DNA from 2 places in the Bradyrhizobium sp. LVM 105 genome. Region 2 is predicted to be linked to the other one. Evidence: riboswitches for the same ligand, from Rfam matches in the RefSeq annotation. Region 2 holds a riboswitch; the other holds the start of a gene.
The links. Region 2 has a riboswitch for cobalamin ahead of D6B98_RS05800 (DUF1636 family protein). Riboswitches for the same ligand answer to the same signal wherever they lie in the genome.
Positions count from the first base shown of each region.

Region 1: it holds a riboswitch for cobalamin, as region 2 does, so the genes downstream of both, metE (5-methyltetrahydropteroyltriglutamate--homocysteine S-methyltransferase) here and D6B98_RS05800 (DUF1636 family protein) in region 2, are expected to answer to the same signal.

Region 1 is NZ_QZMV01000028.1:37,771-44,662, reverse strand. Features, by position in the region: gene D6B98_RS36795 (nodulate formation efficiency C protein) at 1-638, opposite strand, end outside; gene D6B98_RS40585 (hypothetical protein) at 1,302-1,598, shown strand; cobalamin riboswitch at 1,709-1,910, shown strand; gene metE (5-methyltetrahydropteroyltriglutamate--homocysteine S-methyltransferase) at 2,015-4,360, shown strand; partial or broken gene D6B98_RS36785 (IS256 family transposase) at 4,703-5,966, opposite strand.
Region 2 is NZ_QZMV01000002.1:93,963-100,854, forward strand. Features, by position in the region: gene cobW (cobalamin biosynthesis protein CobW) at 1-896, opposite strand, end outside; gene D6B98_RS05800 (DUF1636 family protein) at 893-1,267, opposite strand; cobalamin riboswitch at 1,362-1,582, opposite strand; gene cobO (cob(I)yrinic acid a,c-diamide adenosyltransferase) at 1,623-2,258, shown strand; gene D6B98_RS05810 (cobyric acid synthase) at 2,265-3,713, shown strand; gene cobD (threonine-phosphate decarboxylase CobD) at 3,702-4,664, opposite strand; gene cbiB (adenosylcobinamide-phosphate synthase CbiB) at 4,676-5,617, opposite strand; gene cobU (bifunctional adenosylcobinamide kinase/adenosylcobinamide-phosphate guanylyltransferase) at 5,739-6,242, shown strand; gene cobS (adenosylcobinamide-GDP ribazoletransferase) at 6,239-6,892, shown strand, end outside.

The DNA of each region.
Region 1 (6,892 bases), on a different contig from region 2:
TTGGCAAAGGGGGATTGCGGCTCCCAATCTTGCCCTTCGCTCTTCTCGAAAGTGATGACCCCGTTGTGTGTAAAAAAACGGGGTCCTGGGATATCACAGTTCACCAAAAGCAAAGCGCGCCACAGATCACCCTTCTCGGTCGGCTTGTCCTTCTGCTTCGGCAAGTAGTCCACTTCAACAGGTTCAACGATAGTGCAGCGGCCCTGCCGCAGAAGATCGCCGAGGCGGCCTTGCGTGGTCGTCACAAAGTTGAAGTTGCTCGGATCATGCAGAAAGCCAAGATTTGCGTCCCTTTCACTCTCCTTGACTTCAGTGGCGATCAACGAGAGTGCTAGGGCGTGCCAGCCCAATTCGATCGGCTTTGCATAGGTCGACGCAAGTTGAAACGTGCCGTCGAGCGCGATCCTCCAGGTGATAAAGTACGGTTCGTCTAATATATCGTCAGGGTGTCTGGTCCACAAAACGAAAACATAGTCGTTTTCGTCGAGTTCAGCGACGCCCCACATTCGAGGGACGAACTGTGCCACCTTCGAGACGTTGGAGATAATTTGTTCTATTGTCTCACCGTCTTGCGCTCGCCACGTTGACTTGAATCTTTCGATATGGGGGCTCTCGATGGCGCGAACACTGTTGCTCATCGCAGCCAGCCCGACCAGGCAGATCAGGGGTCGACCGAGACAAAACCATAACGCGCGTCTTCTAGACACTGTTCTCATAACTGCCGGCCTATTTGGTGTCATCCACACGTCATTCAAAGCGGGCAACCTTCGACTTGTTATGCGCGAGCGCAAGAAGTTAGCGGCGACGCGACGGGGAGACCGATGGTGTCCCATGCGAGCAGGCGCTCCCCTCTATGTCACGCGCCACTAACTTCACTGCCGGCGACAGCCTCAAGTTGCTGTGCTGGACATGCCCAGCAGGAGGAGACTGGGCATGCCGAAGACTTGCATTCTTCGTGCCAGGTAATAGACGGCAATTCGCACCGCTTTTGTGTCCTCTTTGTCGACTTTCCGACTGGTCAATGTCTCGATGTTTCCGTTCAGCGCTATCCAGCCCGGCTTATGCATCCTCGTCCCGCACCGGATCGTTCGATGGCGCAGCGGAACACCTCGGTACCAAGCTCCTGATGAGAATTGTTTGCCGCTATTGAACCGTTTGGTTCGGCATCGTTGCCAGAATGTGGCTTTCGATCTCTGCCATGCGTTTGGCCATTTGCGGCCATCGGCCATGGTGCGTCTGCCGCTCCTATCGCGACATGCGGCGCTTCGAGAATAGCCTCAGTTAGGAGCGCTTTGCACTCGATGGCGACGAGGCGAAACCGATCTTTACCGCCGAACATTTGGAGTCTTGCTGAACCGCACATCAACGTGCTGGCCGGGTATGTTGCTGGCTTCGCCAGCTTGGGCCTGTTCAACACGGATCCTGTTGGCCGAGAAGGTGGCTGGATGGTGGACTTGCTCAAAGAAGCGCTGAGAAGCCGGAGATGCGTTCTGCTCGAGGCAGCAGTCCCGACCGGGCAAGCCGCATTTGTCCCTTCCACCGATCTGGCGTGCGGCCCGCAGGCAGCTGCGATCGTCATTCCGATATTGCTGACTTGAGAGCGCTTACATCGGCTCAACGCATCAAGATGCGCGGCCATTCGCGTAGCGGATGTCGCAGCACCAGCTTGAGACATGATCTGAGAGGTTGACGGAAGACTTGTCTTCTCGATAATCCAAGTCGTCGAGGTTCTCCGGTCGCACTTGATCCGGAGCTAAGAGGGAAGCCGGTGAAGATGCCGGCGCTGCCCCCGCAACTGTGAGTGGCGAGCCGCTGTCCAACGATGTCACTGAAGCCTGCGCGGCTTCGGGAAGGCCGGACAGCAGCGATGACCCGCGAGCCAGGAGACCTACCCCGACAATATATTCGTCCACGGGCGGGGTGTCCCGGTGGTGCGCCAAGCAGCCGTCGCACTGCGCGACTTCCCCTGCCTGCGTCCGCCATGGCCTTCTGCCCCCAACACGGGGTTAACGCTATGTCTCTTCTCTCCCTTCCCGTTGCCACGCTCGGAACGCCACGCATCGGTCCAAGGCGCGAGCTCAAACTCGCTCTAGAAAGCTACTGGGCCGGAAAAAGCAGCGAACAGCAGTTGCTGGAGGACGCAGCTGGCCTGCGTGCCGCGAACTGGGCTCGTCAGAAATCTATCGGCGTCACGGTCATTCCATCAAACGATTTCTCGCTGTATGATCAGGTGCTCGACACAAGTGTCATGGTTGGCGCCATCCCGGAGATCTACGCCTCAAAAGCCGAATCCGTTTCGCTGAAGACGTACTTCGCCATGGCCCGCGGATCACAATGCGACGATCGGGATGCGAGTTGCGGTCACGGACCGCGCGGATTTGGCGCACCCCCGCAGGAGATGACCAAGTGGTTCGATACCAACTACCACTACATGGTCCCCGAGTTTCGCAGAGGACAGACTTTCAGGCTATGCTCTCGCAAGCCGATCGAGGAGTATGAGGAAGCCAAGGCCCTTGGCTTTCAGACCCGCCCTGTCCTGATCGGGCCGGTCACATTCCTAAAGCTCGGCAAGAGTCCCGATCCTGCGTTCCAGCCACTCTCACTACTGGATGAACTGTTACCGGCCTATATCGAAGTTCTGCAGGAATTGGCCAAACGTGGAGCAAATTGGGTTCAGTTCGACGAGCCCTGCCTGGTTCTTGATCTGGATGAGAGGGCGCGGCAATCTTTGCGACATGCCTATGATCGGCTCGCCAAGGAGGTGCCGGCCATCAAGATCTTAGTTGCCAGCTATTTCGGCGACCTCGGGGACAATCTGAACACCGCGTTGAGCCTGCCAGTTGCCGGACTACACCTCGACCTAGTTCGAGCGCCACAGTTGTTGGACCAGATCATCGCTGGCGGCCGAAGTGATCTCGTCATGTCGCTCGGTGTCGTCGACGGCCGGAATGTATGGCGGTCGAATTTGTCCTCGCTGCGCCAGCGGCTCGAACCCGCGATTGCGAAGCTCGGCAAGGACCGTGTACAGATTGCCCCATCCTGCTCGCTGCTTCATGTGCCGGTCGATGTTGAACTTGAAACCGGGCTCGTTTCCGACGTCAAGAGCTGGCTTGCTTTCGCGGTCCAGAAGATGCGGGAGCTTGCGATCCTGGCGCGGGCACTCGCAGGCGACCAGAATGTTGCGCCAGCTCTTGCCCAGTCGGAATGTACCGCGACTGTTCGCCGGACTTCGCCAAAAATCCGTGATGCTAATGTCGCTGTCCGGATGAAAGCGATCGATCAGACCATGCGTCGGCGCGCGAGCCCATTTGCCCGTCGTGCAGAGATCCAAAGCGATCGTTTCGGACTGCCGGCTTTCCCTACCACGACGATCGGATCGTTCCCGCAGACCACAGAGGTCCGGAATGCGCGTGCGGCGCATGCGCGGGGCGCGATAAGTGACGAGCAATACGACAGGTTCCTCAAGGAGGAGACTGCGCGCGCCGTACGTTGGCAGGAGGACATCGGTCTCGACGTCCTCGTGCACGGCGAGTTCGAGCGCAATGACATGGTGCAGTACTTCGGCGAGCAACTTGCCGGCTTCGCATTTACCAGGAGCGGATGGGTGCAGTCCTACGGCTCGCGCTGCGTCAGGCCACCGATCCTGTTTGGCGATGTAGTGCGCTCGAAGCCTATTACCGTGGACTGGTGGCGCTACGCGCAATCATTAACGAAGAAGCCGATGAAGGCGATGTTGACCGGTCCGGTGACGATCTTGAACTGGTCCTTTGTTCGCGATGATATTCCCAGAAGCGAGGCCTGCCGCCAGATTGCGCTCGCGATCCGAGACGAAGTCCGCGATCTCGAGAATGCTGGTGCGACCATGATCCAGATCGACGAAGCTGCACTTCGAGAAGGATTGCCGTTGCGTCGATCGGAGTGGACGGCTTATCTCGACTGGGCCGTGGATTGCTTCCGGATCTGCTCATCGGGCGTCGCTGATCAAACGCAAATTCATACACATATGTGCTACTCGGAGTTCAACGACATCATCGGTGCGATCGCTGCAATGGACGCGGATGTAATCTCGATCGAGACGTCGCGCTCGAAAATGGAACTACTCGACGCGTTTAGGAACTACGAATACCCAAATCAGATCGGGCCGGGCGTGTACGACATCCACTCTCCACGCGTTCCGGAGACGGGCGAAATGAAGGAGCTGATGGCGTTGGCTCTGACGCGGCTGCACGACTCGCAGCTCTGGGTCAATCCGGACTGCGGGCTGAAGACGCGCAACTGGGAAGAGGTCCGGCCGGCGCTAGCGAACATGGTCGCTGCCGCCCGCGAGCTACGCGCTGCATTCGATCCGCCAGGCCGTTGATCCGGGCTTGGGTCTCTTCTCATCGAGGTGGTCATTTGCGCGCCCGATAATGGAGGTAGCACTGGGAACAGAAAAAATGCCCGGTCCCGCCTAGGCGGGCCGGGCGAAAGTCTGGAGGAGCGACACTGACGCATCGCTGAGCCGAGTTGAAGCACAAGCTCAGCGTAGCTCAATTATGCCGTGGTATGCCACTGTATAGTCTGAGGTTTATATATCTACACCAAGGTTTGTCGCTCATGAGCGCGTCGGGAACGACTACACGGCAACGAGGGGCAGTGATGCGGGGCGGGGATGTCCCGATCGCTGTTGAACTAGGTCGGGCCGACGTTGCCGGAATGAATGTTACGCGGCCCTCGTGACGTGGGCAACGGGGTTGATCGTCATGCGATTGTGGCGAGCTTGAAGAGCCGCACGCAGAACCGACAATTGGTTATGCGCCTTCAATCGTCGGAAGCCCTTGTTAGCCTCGATCATGCCGGCCGCGACCCATCGCAAGGCCATACCGGCATCCCGCCAGCGTTTGACGTTGCGCGTGACGCGGCGAATGGTGCCCATCATGTTCTCGGCGATGTTGGTACAGGCGAGCGATCGACGAAGCTCCTTCGGCAACTTCAACCGGACGACAGTCAGGATTTCGTCGAGGCCTTCGAGGATGCTGGCCGCTACGCCGGGCCATTGCTGGTCGAGTCGACGCGCGAGGTTGCGGATCAATTTTTCGCTTGTCGGCGTCATCGAGCTCCCAGGCCTGGCGCATGGTGGCCGCATGATGCTCTTTCGGCAGGCGTTCCATGATGTTGCGCGCCTTGTGGATCTGGCAGCGCTGGATCGCTGCGGCCGGACCGAAGGTGCGGCGGATCGCCTTCGACAGCGCCTTCGCGCCGTCGGCGATGAACAGTCTTGGCACCGTCGGGTCGAGCCCGCGCGAGACCAGGTTGTCCAGCAGGGCCTGAACCGTTGCGGCATTCTCGGTTGCCCCTTCCACCAGCGCCAGCGGATGCTTGTTGCCTTCGCCGTCAACCCCGATCGCGGCGACTAGCACGAGATCGTCGTCGAGATGCAGCCCGTCGATTTGGACCACCAGAAGGTCGAGCGTGGACAGATCGGCAGCCATGAAGTCGGCCAGCCGCGCCGCCGACAGCGCAACGAACCTCCGCGAGACCGCCGATTTCGAAATCCCAGATCCGGGCGGTGCCGGCACGTCCCCCTCGGGCAGTCGGACGGCGCGGCCGAACCGGCGCGTCGACACGTTGATCAGCATCAGGTTCATCGCCCAGCGACCGAGCCAGTCCTCCTGCGCTGCCGTTTCCCTGCTCGGGATCGTGATCTCGCGGCCGTCCACGCCCCGGACCCGGGGCCGCTCGACCTCAATCTTGCCGCCGTGGAAACCGATCCGTCCTCGCGTTCGGCCCCAACGGTGCGCCCGCCGCGCCGCATCGCGACCGTGGCGCGGCCCGCAGGCCGCCGTCACATCCGCCTCCATCATCGTGCCGAGCGCCTCGATCCCCGCCGCAAGGCAGAACCGATCGAAGCTCGCCCGCACTTCCGCAAACGCTTCGTCCACAACCCCAGTCGCCGGCGAACCAGCCGGTGTGATATCTCTCGTCATGGCGTTGCTCTCCTTTGTGGAATCAGCACCCCGAGCCTACCGGCTCAAGGTGGGCAACGCCGACCTCCTCAGAAATTCAACAGAACCCGGGACATCCCCTGCGGGGCGGTCACCGCAGGGCACCCACCGCAAACTCGGTGCGCTTTCCTGCTTCGAAACCGCACGGACACCGGCGAGACGATACGGCAAACCCGGCTCCAAGGATCTCGTAAGCATAGGCAATGCATGAGCGGTTGCTATTGATTTGAACCTGGCCTAAGGGGCAGTCCTTGGTCCACCGTTTCCATCCCATAGTCGGGTTTCGGCTTGAGCCTCTGGTGAGAGTCTGAGACCGGACCACGCGGAGGATGTCACGAGCTTGAAGATGCGGCGGTGCCGATAGGGTGCTCCTGAGCCGTGAGCGTGGTCCTGCCCCAATATAGGCCAGTTAACTGAGCGATTTCGGATCTGACCCGACTCGGGTCGGCGCACAGAGTTAGACCGCCCCGCTATGTGTAGCCCCGCGCGGCGGAAGATGAGCGTCGGACGCCGAGGCGACGCTCCGGGCCAGGAACTCTGCGCCATCAACGATGGAGAGCAGACGATCTCAATCACCACGACGCCATCCGTGATAAGGCTGTCGATTCGAGAACGATCGACGGTGGCGAACTTCGATCCAGAGCGTAACGACGGAATGCCTCCAAGAGATCGACTGCCATGACGCACATGAGTCGATCGTGATCTCGGCACGGAAGCGATCCTCCTGCCTCAGCAAACAGCCCTTCCCGGCGGTGAGCCGATCCCCGGCGATACGAGCAAGGCAGTCCTTTGCCGAGATAGCGTTCCCGTCAAGCCCTTGTTGGATGCGCTCGATCGCGCTGGCGCCGAGATCAATCCGCGCAATCACCAGTGTAGCCCTGGAAATTGCGCTTAGCCTGTCTTCGTGC
Region 2 (6,892 bases):
AAGAGACGCATCGGCTTGCCCGCGACCGCGATATAGCCCTTGGCACGCAGCACGTTCTGCTCGCGCGCCAGGCGCTGCACGGAGGCAACGAGCGCATCGATGTCGGCGACTTCCGGAAGGTCGATCACGACGGAAGCGAAATCGTCGTGCTCGTGCTCCTCCTCGCCGTCATGATGCGAGGGGCGCGCGGCGAGATCGTTCTCGGCGGCCGCGCCGAGGCCGAGGATGACGCGGGCGTCGATCGCGCCGTCGGTGACGGGCAGCATCGGCACGCGGCGCGGCATCTCGGCGGTGATGGCCGCCCTGGCGGCTTCGATGCCGGCGGCGCCCGCGAGATCGGCCTTGGTCAGCAGCACGATGTCGGCGCAGGCGATCTGGTCCTCGAACACTTCCGACAGCGGCGTCTCGTGGTCGAGATTGGCGTCGGCCGCGCGCTGCGCCTCGACGGCGTCAGGATCGGGCGCGAAGCGGCCCGCCGCCACGGCCTCGGCGTCGGCGAGTGCGATCACGCCGTCGACCGTGATGCGCGAGCGGATCTGTGGCCAGTCGAACGCCTTCAGCAGCGGCTTCGGCAGCGCCAGGCCCGAGGTCTCGATCAGGATGTGATCGGGCCGCACCGGCCGCGCCAGCAATTTCTCCATGGTCGGAATGAAATCGTCGGCGACGGTGCAGCAGATGCAGCCATTGGCAAGCTCGACGATGTTCTCTTCCGGGCAGTTCGCATCGGCGCAGGACTTCAGGATCTCGCCGTCGACGCCCTCGCTGCCGAACTCGTTGACGAGCACGGCGAGCCTCTTGCCGTTGGGATTTGCGAGAAGATGCTGGATCAGCGTTGTCTTGCCGGAGCCGAGGAAACCGGTGACCACCGTGACCGGGACTTTTGCGAGCGAGCTCATTCGGCGGCCTCCGGCACGATTGCAATGGGGGGAATGCGGGCAAGCGACTGCTTGCGGAAGATTTCGGGGCGGCTGCGCCAGGGCACGAGCCCGTCCGGCGCGGCCGCATAGGCCGCAGCGCCTGCGACAACGTCCTGCGCATTCGCATCCGACAGGCGGCCATAAACATAGGACCAGCGGCCGGGTGCGCTCAGCGCCACCGAGCAGCCCTGGCTGCAGGCCGACAGGCATTCGACGGGAACCACATTGACGCCGTCGGGCACGCCGGCCTCGAGGATCGCACCGTGCAGGCGCTTGCCGGGCGTGGTCTCGCCCTCGCCAAGCGTCTGGCCGGCACGGCAGGTGATGCAGACGTGAAGTGTGACGGTCATCGCCTCTTCCAGATAACAGCGGGAGGCGATGAGGCACACGGACCATTCGTCAGAAGGCCCGTTTCCCCGTCGCGGAACACCCCGTCCGCCGGTCCAAAACTCGTCCGCGCTGGCAGGTCTCCCGGCTTGCGGAGCAGGGTCTAGGCCCTTCGATCCCCGCCTTCCCGATTCCCTGGGGAATCAGTGGCTTCGGGCATCTCTCCGGTCACGGTCGCGGGGGCGGCTGCATTTTGGACCCAAATCTTGCCGATTCGGACCCTATCGCATTCCCTCTTCGCCTGTCATAGGACAGGAACCAACGCCGGGCCACCATTTGCCGGTGGCCGCCTCTTGTCAAGCCGAAGGACCGGATCCAATGACGCCTGAACCGGACACCCAAACACCTGAGGAAACCGACGCCCGGCACGCCCAGAAAATGGCGAAGAAGAAAGCCGCCCGCGACAAGATCATGGCGACCAAGAGCGGCGAAAAAGGCCTCATCATCGTCCATACCGGCGCCGGCAAGGGCAAGTCCTCCTCCGCCTTCGGCATGATCGTGCGCTGCGTCGCCCATGGCTTCCCCTGCGCGGTGGTGCAATTCATCAAGGGCGCCTGGGACACCGGCGAGCGCCGCCTGCTCACCGGTCATTTCGGCGAACTCTGCCAGTTCCATGCGATGGGCGAAGGCTTCACCTGGGAGACGCAGGACCGCGCCCGCGACATCGCCGCGGCGCGCGCCGGCTGGGAGAAGGCCAAGGAGCTGATCCTCGATGAGAACCTGCGCATGGTCGTGCTCGACGAGATCAACATCGCGCTGCGCTACGATTATCTCGACATCGCCGAGGTCGTCGACTTCCTGACCACCTCGAAGCCGCCGATGACGCACGTCGTGCTCACCGGGCGCAACGCCAAGGACGAGCTGATCGAGATCGCCGACCTCGTCACCGAGATGACGCTGGTCAAGCATCCCTTCCGCTCCGGCATCAAGGCGCAGGCCGGCGTCGAGTTCTGAACGACGATGGCACGCGCGCTGATGATCCAGGGAGCCGGCTCAGACGTGGGCAAGTCGCTCATCGTCGCCGGCCTCGCGCGCGCGTTCACGCGGCGGGACTTGCGCGTGCTCCCGTTCAAGCCGCAGAACATGTCGAACAACGCGGCCGTCACGATCGACGGCGGCGAGATCGGCCGCGCCCAGGCATTGCAGGCGCTCGCCGCAGGCGTGGAGCCGCACACCGACATGAACCCGGTGCTGCTGAAGCCCGAGACCGATGTCGGCGCGCAAATCGTGGTCCACGGCAAACGCATTGCCACCGCCCGCGCGCGCGACTACGCCGCAATGAAGCCCTCGCTGATGGGCGCGGTGCTGGAGAGTTTTGAACGGCTGAAGGCCCGCGCCGATCTCGTGCTGGTCGAGGGCGCCGGCAGTCCGGCCGAGGTGAATTTGCGCAAGTCCGACATCGCCAATATGGGCTTTGCCCGCAAGGCCGACGTGCCGGTCGTGCTGATCGGCGACATCGACCGCGGCGGCATCATCGCGCAGCTCGTCGGCATCAAGACGGTGATCGACCCCGACGATGCCGCGATGGTCCAGGGTTTCGTCATCAACAAGTTCCGCGGCGATCCTACCCTGTTCGACGACGGCTACAGGCTCATCGAACAAAAGACCGCCTGGCGCGGCTTCGGCGTGCTGCCCTGGTTTGCCCGCGCCGGCGAGCTGCCGGCCGAGGACGCGCTGGGCCTGAGCGACGCGCGCAAGCCCGGCCAATGCAAGATCGCCTGTCTTGCGCTGTCGCGGATCGCCAATTTCGACGATCTCGATCCGCTGAAGCTCGAGCCTGGCGTCGATCTCGTAATGGTGCGGCCCGGCGAAGCGATTCCCGGCGACGTGCGCCTCGTCATCATCCCCGGCTCGAAATCGACCCGCGGCGATCTCGCCTTTTTGCGCGCGCAGGGTTGGGACATCGACCTGCTCGCGCACCATCGCCGCGGCGGCCACGTGCTCGGCCTCTGCGGCGGCTATCAGATGCTGGGGCGCAGCGTTGCTGATCCTGATGGCATCGAGGGCCCCGCGGGCGATACGCCGGGACTTGGGCTGCTGGATGTCGGGACGGTGATGAGCCCGCAGAAGACGCTGACGCGTGTCGCGGCCGTGCATGCCGCCACGAAGCAGGCGATCGAGGCTTACGAAATCCACATCGGGCGCACCGACGGACCGGATCGCATCCGCCCCTTCGCGACGCTGAACGGCGAGCCGGAAGGCGCGGTCTCGCGCGACGGCCGCGTGCAGGGCAGCTATCTGCACGGCCTGTTCACGTCGGATGATTTCCGCAAGGCGTATCTGGCCAAGCTCGACATTCCCGCCGGCAACGAGCCCTATATGGCCCGGGTCGAAAGCGCGCTCGAGGCGCTGGCCGATCACATCGAAAAACATCTCGACGTCGCAGGCCTGCTCGCGCTAGCGCGCTAGGGCTTCGGCGAGGCGCGTCCATTCGGCTTCGCTGCCGGGAAGCCCGAGCCGCAGCCATGTCGGCTCTCGCGCAAACACGCGCGACCAGACATGGCCATGAGCCAGGTTCTCCTGCGCAGCACGTGCGTCAGGCGTCTCGTAGAGACGAAACAGCGGGGTGCCGCCGACCAATGTCCAGCCTTGCGCTCGCGCCATCCCGTCGAGGCGAACGCAGTCGCGCGCAAGCCGCGCGGATGTGGCCTCGGCCCAGGCATCGTCATGCAGCGCGCGACAACCGATTGCGATCGCTGCCCCTGAGACCGGCCATGGCCCTGAAGCCGCCGCGAGCTTGGCCACATCAGCCGCATCGCCAAGAGCAGAGCCCAGCCGCAGGCCGGCAAGGCCATAAAACTTTCCGAACGAGCGCAGGACCAGCAGCCCCGGTCGTCCCGCCTCAGGTGCAAGCGACAGCGGAACCGCATCGGCAAAGCTCTCGTCGACCACGAGTCGGCCGACGCGCGGCAGCAGCGCCAGCAAATCCTTCGGCGCATGAGTCCGGCCGTCGGGATTGTTGGGATTGACGACGACGGCGAGGTCCGCACCGGCCAGCGCGTCGAGCTCGCCGGCCTCATGCACATCCCACCCCGCGGCCGACAGCACGCCGACATATTCATTATAGGTCGGCGCGAGGATGCGCGCGCGGCCGGGCGGCGCGAGTTGCGGCAGCAATTGAATGGCGGCCTGCGCGCCGCCGAGCGCGACGATCGGCGCGCTGGTGCGGTAGGCGTGCTGCGCGGCCTGATGCAGCGCCTCGATCTCGGCGCGCGAGGGCAGCGCGCTCCACGCACGCGCACTCACCTCGCCGACGGGATAAGGCAACCGGTTGATCCCGGTCGACAGGTCGATCCAGTCCTCGGCGCGTCCGCCAAAACGCTCTTGGGCTTGATCGAGATTTCCGCCGTGCTCGCGCATGCCCCGTTCTTTCACGCGAAGGCCAGGATCGCAAGCACGCCGGCGAGCAGCAGCATGGCACGGCGGTAGACCGTCAGTCCCTCGCCGATATCCGCGGCAAGCGGATCGCGCGCGCCCTCGTTGAGCCAGGGTTCGTTCGTGATGCTGCCGTGATAGATGCGGGGACCGCTGAGCCGTACGCCGAGTGCGCCGGCCATCGCCGCTTCGGGCCAGCCGGCATTCGGCGAGCGGTGACGGCGCGCATCCCGCGTCATGCATGACAGCGCCTCCGATCGCCGCGCCGCCAGCAGCACGAACAAAAATCCGGTCAGGCGCGCCGGAATGAAATTGGCGATATCGTCGATGCGCGCCGCGGCCGAGCCAAAGGCTTCGTGCCGCTCGCTGCGATGGCCGATCATGGAGTCCAGCGTGTTGATCGCCTTGTAACCGAGAATGCCGGGAAGGCCGAACAGCGCGCCCCAGAACACCGGCGCAACGATGCCGTCCGAGGCGTTTTCCGCGAGGCTCTCGATAGCCGCGCGCGCGATGCCGGCCTCGTCGAGCGCCGCGGGATCACGGCCGACGATCCGCGAGACCGCCTCGCGTGCGGCGGCGATGTCGCCGGCCCGCAGCGGCTTCGCCACGGCAGCCACATGATCGTGCAGCGAGCGCAGCGCGACCAGAGGCCAGGAGAGGATGCCGACCAGCACGATCTCGATCCAACCCTTGGGAAGCAAGGTCTGAATCATCCAGCCGATCACAACGGAGACTGCAATCACAAAAAGCGCTCCGGCGATGCCGGCCGCACGGCGCAGCGCCGGCGGATCGGCTGCGCGATTCCAGCCGCGATCGATGGCGCCGATCAGCCGCCCCAGCCAGGTCACGGGATGGCCGATCCGCGCGAACAGCCATGACGGCCAGCCCGAGAGGGCATCCACCGCCATCGCCACCACCATCGCGCCCGCAAAGCCCAATCCTGCCTCCTGTCCCGCCCCTGTTGCGCAAAGCAAGGCGCGAGCGCAAGCCCCTCCACGCCCGATTTCGGCTTTGTCTTTGGCCGCGATTGGTGGTTAGTCAGGCCTCCAGGAGACCTTTATGGCCGTCATCTTGATCACCGGCGGAGCGCGATCGGGCAAGAGCAAGCGCGCGGAAATGCGCACGCGCGCCTTTCCCGGCCAGCCGGTCTATGTCGCGACGGCCGAGCCGCTCGACACCGAGATGGAAGCACGTATCGCCAAACATCGCGCGCGGCGCGGAGCCGACTGGATCGAGCGCGAGGTGCCGCTCGATCTCGTGGATGCGCTGGTCGCGAGCGATGGCGGCGGCGCACGACTGGTGGATTGCCTGACGCTGTGGCTTTCCAACCTGATGCATGCGACGCGCGACTGGGAGCGTGAGGTGACCGAGCTCGCCAGCGCCCTGCCCCGCTTGAAGAGCCCCGTCGTCCTCGTCACCAACGAGGTCGGCCTCGGCATCGTGCCCGACAACGCGCTGGCGCGCAGTTTTCGCGACGCCGCCGGGATCATGAACCAGACGATCGCGGCCGCCGCCGATGAAGTCGAGTTCGTCGTCGCCGGCCTTCCCATGAAATTGAAATGATGCCGCGCGCCGAGCTTCTCAAGGACGTCATTGCCGATCTCAGGATGGCGGCATCGTTCGTCACGATCCTTCCGGTGGCATCGTCGAAGCCGGCGGCCGACGGCGCCGTCGCGCGCGCGACCTGGGCGCTTCCCGTCGCAGGACTGCTGGTCGGCCTTGCCGGCGCTTTCGCCTACAAGGTCGCTATCCGTTTCGGATTGACGCCGAACCTTGCTGCCCTGCTCGCCCTGGCGACCACCGCCCTCATCACCGGCGCGCTGCACGAGGATGGTCTCGCAGATGCCGCCGACGGGCTCGGCGGCGGCCGCACGCGCGAGCGCAAGCTGGAGATCATGCGCGACAGCCGGATCGGCACCTACGGCGTCTGCGCGCTGATCCTGTCATTCGGCCTGCGCTGGAGCGCGCTCGCGACCATCGCCAATCCGTATTCCGTCGCACTCGCGCTTTGCGCCGCGCATGCTGCAGCCCGCGCCGGCGTGCCGGCCTTCATGGCCCTGGTCCCGCCCGCCCGGCCGGACGGGCTGTCGGCAAGCGCCGGCGCGCCGCCGGGCCGGAGCATCGCCATCGCCTTTGCAGTCGGAACGCTCGCGCTCGCCCTGGCTTTGGGGCCGGGCAAGGCGCTGGTCGGCCTGGTCCTGCTGTCGCTCGCT